DNA from 2 places in the Nostoc sp. CCY0012 genome. Region 1 is predicted to be linked to the other one. Evidence: riboswitches for the same ligand, from Rfam matches in the RefSeq annotation. Region 1 holds a riboswitch; the other holds the start of a gene.

Region 1 (4,393 bases):
TAGTAATACTGTGATTTTTGGTAACGCCATTATTGCTTTTGATGCCTATCGTGGAGGTGGTGGCGGTGCCGCTATTTCTGTACAAGGCGGTGTGGGTTATAGATTTTGAGAATTTAAAGCATGTAAGTTTATTTTTAAGAGCCTAGAAACTGAAAGAATATTTCCTTTTAGGGGCTAATTTTTACAACTTAAAATTACAGCTTCTCAAGCTAGGAGTTAGATATTTCTTGAGCAGACGACCGAGAATTTCAATTCCTTGTTCGATATTTTTTGGTGTGTGGGAAAATTTCAACCGCATCGCTGGATAGCTTCGTCTTGGAAAAAATACTGCTCCATTGGCAATTAGGATATTGTGAGCTATCGATTTTATGCAAAAATAATGATAATCAATATCATTCAGCGTTGAGTATGACCTCTATAAATCCTTCAGTTGCAACCGATATCCTGCGTTATCGCCCTCGTCGTCTACGCCGGACAGAAACTTTACGGCGCATGGTGCGGGAAACAATTCTCAGTGTCAACGACTTGATTTATCCGATGTTTGTCACTGAAGGTGAGGGGAAAAAATTTGAAATTGCTTCTATGCCTGATTGCTATCGCTATTCCCTAGATTTATTGTTAAACGAAGTTCAGCAAGTTGCGGGTTTAGGAATTAAGGCGATCGCTCTGTTTCCAGTAATTCCCGCAAAACTCAAAAATGACCATGCGACAGAAAGCTACAACCCAGATGGTTTAGTCCAGCGGACTGTCAAAGCTATTAAAAAAGCAGTTCCAGGCATGATCGTCATAACTGATGTGGCGCTGGATCCCTTCACTACTCATGGTCACGATGGTTTAATCGATGACAAGGGTACTATCGTCAATGATCCTACCGTGGAAGTGTTGGTGAAAATGGCCATTTCCCAAGCAGCAGCTGGGGCAAATTTCGTCGCACCTTCCGACATGATGGATGGTAGAGTCGGTGCTATTCGTCGAGCGCTGGATGCAGAAGGTTATATTGATGTGGGAATTTTGGCATACTCTGCTAAATACGCTTCTGCTTATTATGGCCCGTTCCGCGATGCTTTAGATTCTGCTCCCAAATTTGGTGATAAAAAGACTTACCAAATGGATGCGGCTAATGCCAAAGAAGCTTTAAAAGAAGTGGAATTAGATATTGCTGAGGGAGCAGATATTGTCATGGTAAAACCTGCTTTAGCTTACCTCGATATCATTCATCAAGTCCGTAACGCCACAAACCTACCTGTAGCAGCGTATAACGTTAGTGGTGAATATGCCATGATTAAAGCCGCTGCACGCATGGGTTGGATTGATGAAAAAAAGATAATTTTGGAAACTTTAACTAGTATGAAAAGAGCGGGTGCAGATTTAATTTTGACTTACTTTGCCAAAGAAGTAGCTTTAATTTTGGCTTAAGTAATTTTGTTTTTTGCCAGTTTTAAATAGTACAAATTTTGTAACGTGTACTGAAACGATTATTGGCATTAGTGATAAGATAAATAAAACATTCGGTTCTAGTAGAGGTCAGCTACTAGAGGTAAAGGGGAAAGCTCGGTGCAAATCCGGCACTGTCCCGCAGCTGTGAAGGTAAAGCAAAAGATCAAACACCTTTTGAGTTTCCCAGTCAGAACGCCCGCCGAACTCAGTATACTGTTAAATTCTACACATCTGCGAGGTACAGATGACTGCTGCTCATACTGCCAATACTAATTCTTTGGGTGTAGCCACCCATACTTTATTTGTTTGCAAAACCTGCGCTAGCGTTTGGGAAAATGGAAAACGTCTAGGTGAAAGCGGGGGTGAAAAATTACTCAAAAATCTTCAAGATTTAGCACAAAATTGGGAATTACGAGATGAATTTCCCATTCAAGAAGTTGAATGTATGAGTGCTTGTAATCGTTCTTGTGTTGTCGCCTTTGCTAGTAATGGCAAATTAACATATTTATTTGGTGATTTAGCCGTTGATGGCACTGCATCTGCTGTATTAGACTGTGCCAGTCAATATTACGCTAAACCTGATGGTTTGTTACCTTGGTCAGAAAGACCAGAACCACTGAAAAAAGGAGTTTTAGCGAAAATTCCCCCATTCTAGATATTGGATAAAACTGTCCCCAGAAAAACGACCCCAGAGAAGAGTATGGTGATGCGTGTTTTAATTCTGGGTGGAACCAGCGATGCTACAGAATTAGCTGCTAGAGTAGCGACGATGCCAGGAATTGAGGCAATTACTTCTTTAGCTGGTCGTACCCGTGAACCATCAGTTCCCTTGGGTGATTGGCGAATTGGGGGTTTTGGTGGTGTGGCTGGACTAGCTAAGTATCTGCGGCAAATGAAGATTGATTTGTTGATTGATGCTACTCATCCCTTTGCTCATCAAATTGCCTTCAATGCAGCGGAGGCCGCCACAGAAGCTAATGTACCCCGGTTGAAACTGATTCGCCGACCTTGGGAAAAGGTAAGTGGCGATCGCTGGCTCGAAGTGGAAGATATTCAAGCCGCAGCCGCAGCTTTAGTAAATCAGGCAAACCGGGTATTTTTAACTATTGGTAGGCAAGAAATTCCGGCTTTTGCTCACCTGCAAGAAATTTGGTTTTTGATGCGAATGATTGACCCTCCCCAAGCAAATGCCTTAGTACCACCGGGGATAATTTTGTGCGATCGCGGGCCTTTTTACTTGCATAATGAGCGGGAAATTTTGATTCACCACAACATTGACACCATCGTTAGCAAAAATAGCGGTGGTGATGCTACCTATGCCAAAATTGTGGCAGCACGGGAATTGGGACTGAAAGTAGTCATGGTAAATCGTCCCGTGACACCGCCAGGAGAGCAACTTACAGATGTTGATGATGTTCTAGTATGGCTTTCTCAGAAGTTACAGGAATTTGGTGGGACTACCCAAACCAATCAGATGCTATCAAACTGGGATTAGCTACCTCTGGAATATGCCGATTAACCTCTTGTGCTTGCTCACACAAAACTTTCTCAATTCCTTGGTGAATTATGGCTTCGATGTGCAACTTGTGTTCGATTGAGTGCCACAAATCATTTAAGTTAGTGAATACTTTGTCTTTTGCTTCTTGATCAACTGTGATGTAATGGTTAGGGATTCTATTGAGAATATAAGCAATGAGACATTGCCTGATGTCAGGGTGTGAAAAAGCTTCCTGATGTGGATGATTAGGATAAGTTTCTAGAATGGTTTCTAGCTCTTGATTTACCATGATTAGGGTAACATTTACAAGAGTTTTAGTCATTTTTAGCACCTTTTATTTTTTGCTGGCTTATGATTTTATGTTGCTAAATTTAGGGTTTTTTAATAAATAAAGCAAGTAATATAACTTATCTAAAAAAGCTAATTTCAATTTAAATTACTTCACTTATTTAAACTCTAGCAAACCTAAATCAAGCGCCCTTTGCCATGCTGTTTCAAAATCAATTCCTTGTTTGTTAGCAATATATAAAAATACGATAGCTGCTGACCGAATGGCATTATCACAATGTATAAGCATGGGTTTCGGTAGTTCTTTAATTATCTGAAATATCTCAAAGGCAGCTTGATGGGTAATTTCTTCAACTTTAGTCGGATAATTAATGTATATTAATCCGAAAAATTCCATTTTTTCTTGTTCATGATCGAGTAAGTCTATTTCATCTGGCGACCGGAGATTAATTACAGACTTATAACCATCATCAACTATTAATTGGAATTGTTGTGGTGTAATTTGTCCCGCGATCGCTAACTCATGATTAATTTTCCTAACTACAGTCATTGTACTAACCTTTTCAGTAATAGATAAAGTCGCCAAGTCACTGAAAATCCAGCACATGTGAATTATTACCCAACTAACAAAGACCTTTTAATGGTGCTTTTTATCAGATGGATCTCCCTCAAATGGTTGTACTCCTGTTTCTGGATAATCATCATCTCTAGGGCTGAAAATTTTATTAACTGCTTCTGAGATGTAAGTAATTAACTGCTGAAAAATATTTATTATTGATTGCATTTTTTACAGTTCTATTCTAGGAATAGACATAAAATGGTTTTCTTAAAAGCATCTAGCCCTGGCGATTATAAATCGCGGCTATACAAACTAAGTCGGCGGCTCGTCTGAGTTTCGCCGAACTTCCTGGGCAGAAAGCACAGAAAATCAAGGTTTTACCTCAATACGGTTCACTTAAGAGGAAAAGTAGGTTGGGTTAAGCGATAGCGAAACCCAACAAATCCCCGGAAATGTTGGGTTTCGTTCCATTGCTCCGCAACGCTAGCGCGAACAACCCAACCTACTCTATTTAAGGTTTTTGGCTCTAACTGAACCGTATTGGGTTTTACCTGTGTAGTAGCCGTTACTTCCAGTCGCCTGGTGCAAGATGTAAGTTAAATGTACGACAA
Region 2 (4,393 bases), on a different contig from region 1:
TCTGCTATTGGCTGCCAGGGCTGCTTTGGATTCGGCGGCACCGACAAACCCCACCGGAAAGCCCAAAATAAGGGCAGGCCTCGGCACTCGTCCATCTAACATTTCTAGCATTCGAAATAGTGCTGTAGGCGCATTGCCAATGGCTACCACTGCCCCTTCGAGATGCAAGCGCCATAATTCTAGGGCCGCTGCCGATCTCGTATTCCGCAAACGTTTAGCTATTGCTGGTACTTCCGCATCATAAAGGGTGCAGAGAACTTGGTTATTTGCAGGTAATCGGCTTCTGGTAATACCTTCGGCAACCATGCGGCAATCACATAAAATTGGCGCTCCTGCTGCTAGTGCTGCGCGTCCAGATTTTACTGCTTCTGGGGAATATCCTAGGTCAGTGACTATATCCGTCATTCCACAGGCATGAATGAGGCGCACTGCAACTTTAGCGACATCGGGTGGCAGCACATCTAGATTAGCTTCGGCTCGAATAATTGCAAAGGAGGTTTTGTAAATTTCGTTAGCGTCTCGGATGTAGTCAGGCATGGGAGATTAAGGATTGGGGACTGGAGATTAGAAACAAATTTTCTGGCTGTAAGTTGAAGAGAATAACTGTTTTAATTGAGCAATTTCATAGCGATTGACAAATTTCCCAAAGGTTTCATCGGGATTTGGGCATTGGATTTTATACACTTGTAGCATCTGCTTGATCAGTCTAGGAAGTTCGGCAACGGTTACATTTTGATAAATTTCCCGTCCAAATTTTTGGTTGCTGTCACCTGCACCAATATAAATGTCATAAGTTTCCACAGTTTTATTATCTGACTCTAGGCTGACACCGACTAAGGTAATGTCACTATTAGTATGTTGGGCGCAGGATTTTTCGCAGCCGCTAAAGTGAATATTAATTGGGTGATTCAGGGTAACTCTAGTTTCGAGGTATTTTGCTAATTTCAATGCATCAGCTTTGGTATCTGTAGCCGCAGATGCACAACCTTTGTTACCAGAACAGGCCACTAAGGCACTTTTGAGGTTACTGGCTGAGAAATCTAATCCTAAGTTAACTAATTCACTTTTGACATGAATCAGCCATTGCTGGGGAATATCAGTTAACAGCAAATTCTGCCAAGGTGTCAGTCTGAGAATACCATTACCGTATTTTTCTGCTAAATCAGCCAAACCTCGGATTTGCTTAGTTTCTAGTCTACCCAGAGGCAGAACTACACCAATATAAAATAAACCTGGTTGACGCTGGGGATGAATACCAAGATGCCCATACTTATTTTCTACTGGCACAGCAGTAAAGTTAGTCTTCAATAAAGGAAAAGGCAGTCTTTGTGCAACTTGCTGAAGATAATTTTCACAACCCAAATTATTCACTACTTCTCGTAGACGCTGTTTACGCTGACTGTGAGGATCACTATGAGTGAGATAGACTTCAGCTAAAGCTGCCAAAACTGATAAACATTTATCTGGTGGTAACAAAATTCCCAGATCAACGGGTGGCTTTCCTTTAGGGCCAATGCTGAGAGCAAGACGAAAGTAAACGCTATCTGCCACTAAGACCGCCGCCAACATGATATCGTTGAGGCGATCGCCCACTGAAACTGTACCACCACCATCAAAACCCACGCTGAATTTGGCCGACAGTCCTGATAACTCTGGATGCTCGACTATGTAATTATCCCAAGCTTGCACAAAGGGACGAGTATCAATTAATTCTTGCAGATCAATACCAGCTGTGGGACTGGTCATAATATTGCGGATATGATCAACAGCAGAATTGCGAGAACCTATACCCATATCCTGTAAATGCTTCAGAACTGCGGCATCGATCCCGGTGCGAATTTCCCTGACTTGTAGGTTAGCACGATTAGTTACATCCACATAGCCACCCCCACACTGATCTGCTATGTCTGCGATGGCATGACACTGTTTACTATCCAGAATCCCACCTGGTATTCTGATGCGAGATAATATCCCATCTTGGGCGCGTGTATCATAAAACAAGCCAGGACAAGTGGCAAAACCGGACAGCAAAACAGCAACTCCTTCCCCGTGCAACGCAGGGATTAGATATTTATTTAGTGTCTTGAGGACACTGCTGAAGTTGGCATTCTGACTTGGAAAGTAAAAAAGGGAATTTTCTGCTTTTGCCTTACCATTACAGCTGCGGCACAGTCCCGGAATCTCACCGGACTTTCCCAACTCTCAGCTTTTGTAATTTAACATGAGTAGGCGTTGAGACTAATTCGTAATTCGTAATATTTCCTTCGGAAACGCTACGCGAACGTAATTCGTAATTTAGACAGTAAATTCTATGTCAGGGAAGTGGCTATCGATTGTGGGTGTTGGTGAAGATGGGTTACAGGGTTTAAGTGCGATCGCTCGTTTTTTGGTGGATCAAGCAGAAGTGATTTTCGGAGGCCATCGCCATTTAGCTATGTTACCTCCAAACGACCAACGCCAAAAAATAGCCTGGACATCTCCCCTCAGCACTTCCATTGCCGATATCATCCAGCGTCGGGGTCAATCAATCTGTGTCTTAGCCAGTGGTGACCCCATGTTTTATGGCATCGGTGTGACTTTAACCCGACAAATTCCCATTGACGAAATTACGATTATTCCTGCACCTTCTACTTTCAGCCTGGCCTGTGGGAGGTTGGGATGGTCTTTAACTGAGGTAGAAACTTTGAGTTTGTGCGGTCGTCCAGCCTCGCTGCTGCAATCTTATATTTATCCTGGAGCCAAACTATTAATTTTGAGTGAGGGTCAAGATACGCCGGCAATGGTGGCTGAGATATTGACAAATCGGGGCTATGGTGATAGTAAAATCACTGTATTAGAACACATGGGTGGTGTTGATGAACGGATAGTCAAAGGTGTTGCTGCAACGTGGAATCAAACGGAAATTGCTCCTTTGAATGCGATCGCAGTTGAATGTATTGCTGCTCCTGGGGTGATACCTTTAGCTAGAGTCCCAGGATTACCAGATCATGCCTATCACCATGATGGACAGTTAACCAAGCGGGAAGTTAGGGCCATTACCCTGTCAACCTTAGCACCCAACCCAGGAGAACTGCTGTGGGATGTCGGTGCAGGTTGCGGTTCCATTGGCATTGAATGGATGCGGACTCATCCTCGATGTCGGGCGATCGCCATTGAACAAAATGCTTCTAGAATCCAATACATTGCCGATAATGCCACTGCTTTAGGAACGCCCCATCTGCAAATCATTACGGGGAAAGCACCCCAAACCCTCAAAGACTTGCCTCCACCTGATGCCATATTTATTGGCGGTGGAGTTACAGCCGAGGGATTGTTTGATATCTGTTGGCAAACATTACGTCCGGGTGGAAGATTGGTTGCTAATGTTGTCACCGTAGAAGGCGAACAAACCTTATTTCAATGGTATGAAAAAGTTGGCGGTAATTTAACTCGCATTGCCATTCAAAGGGCAGAACCCATTGGTAAATTTTTAGGTTGGCGGGCAATGGCTCCTGTTACCCAATGGATAGTCATAAAACCGTAAGACTTTAGCTAATAAAACTATTTAACTAGTTGAACAACTGCTGCGGCTAAAGCTTCTGGTGCGACTGGTTTAGGTATATGCATTTGAAAACCTGAAGCGATCGCCTGTTTTTGATCATACTCGCCGGCAAATGCTGTCAAGGCGATGGCCGGCACTTTTCCACCTGTTTCTGGCGGCAAAACCCTAAGTTGGCGTAAAAATTCATAGCCATCCATCTGGGGCATCCCGATATCACTAACTAAAACATCTGGCGGGGACTTGACTATAATTGGCAATGCTTCTAATGCTGATGCTACTTTGGTGACTTCTGCACCATAGATTTTCAGCGCAAAGGCGATAAAATTGAGCGAATCTGCATCATCATCTACAACTAAGATTTTCATATTACTTAAATCTAAAGTTGCTTCCTGGGATGCATTATCTGTGCCTATCTCTGGTTGCAGCGATGTCTGGTGATAAGTTGCTACGTGTTTACACAAAGGGAGTTTGACAGTAAAAATTGCTCCCTGACCTTCGCCTAAACTATCAGCCGCAACAGTGCCACCATGTAACTCTACCAACTGCCGCACAATGGCTAATCCCAACCCTAGCCCGCCAAATTTTCTGGTAATTGAACCATCTTCTTGACGAAAATAATCAAATATATATGGCAAAAATTCGGGGCTAATACCTTTGCCTGTATCGCTGACTTGGATTTGAGCCATAGAACCACATTGCTCTAGCCTTACTTCCACTCGTCCACCCATAGGGGTAAACTTGACGGCATTAGATACCAGATTCCAGACAATTTGTTGTAAGCGGGCCGGGTCACCTGTAACTGGCCTGATATTCGCCGCCAACATAGTATCAATAGTAATTTCTTTGGCAGCA

Evidence for each region. A riboswitch is a leader RNA that binds a small molecule or an ion and turns the genes downstream of it on or off. The one in region 1 is predicted to bind cobalamin.
Region 2: it holds a riboswitch for cobalamin, as region 1 does, so the genes downstream of both, cobG (precorrin-3B synthase) here and ACM0OS_RS16675 (DUF1636 domain-containing protein) in region 1, are expected to answer to the same signal.

Annotation. Positions count from the first base shown of each region.
Region 1 is NZ_CAWUDM010000054.1:13,113-17,505, reverse strand. It holds gene ACM0OS_RS16685 (hypothetical protein) at 1-109, shown strand, start outside; gene hemB (porphobilinogen synthase) at 409-1,416, shown strand; cobalamin riboswitch at 1,493-1,656, shown strand; gene ACM0OS_RS16675 (DUF1636 domain-containing protein) at 1,682-2,092, shown strand; gene ACM0OS_RS16670 (cobalt-precorrin-6A reductase) at 2,144-2,932, shown strand; gene ACM0OS_RS16665 (late competence development ComFB family protein) at 2,895-3,257, opposite strand; gene ACM0OS_RS16660 (hypothetical protein) at 3,381-3,773, opposite strand; gene ACM0OS_RS16655 (hypothetical protein) at 3,861-4,007, opposite strand.
Region 2 is NZ_CAWUDM010000039.1:38,150-42,542, reverse strand. It holds gene ACM0OS_RS13385 (precorrin-8X methylmutase) at 1-537, opposite strand, end outside; gene cobG (precorrin-3B synthase) at 565-2,031, opposite strand; cobalamin riboswitch at 2,082-2,240, opposite strand; gene cbiE (precorrin-6y C5,15-methyltransferase (decarboxylating) subunit CbiE) at 2,312-3,523, shown strand; gene ACM0OS_RS13370 (PAS domain S-box protein) at 3,541-4,393, opposite strand, start outside.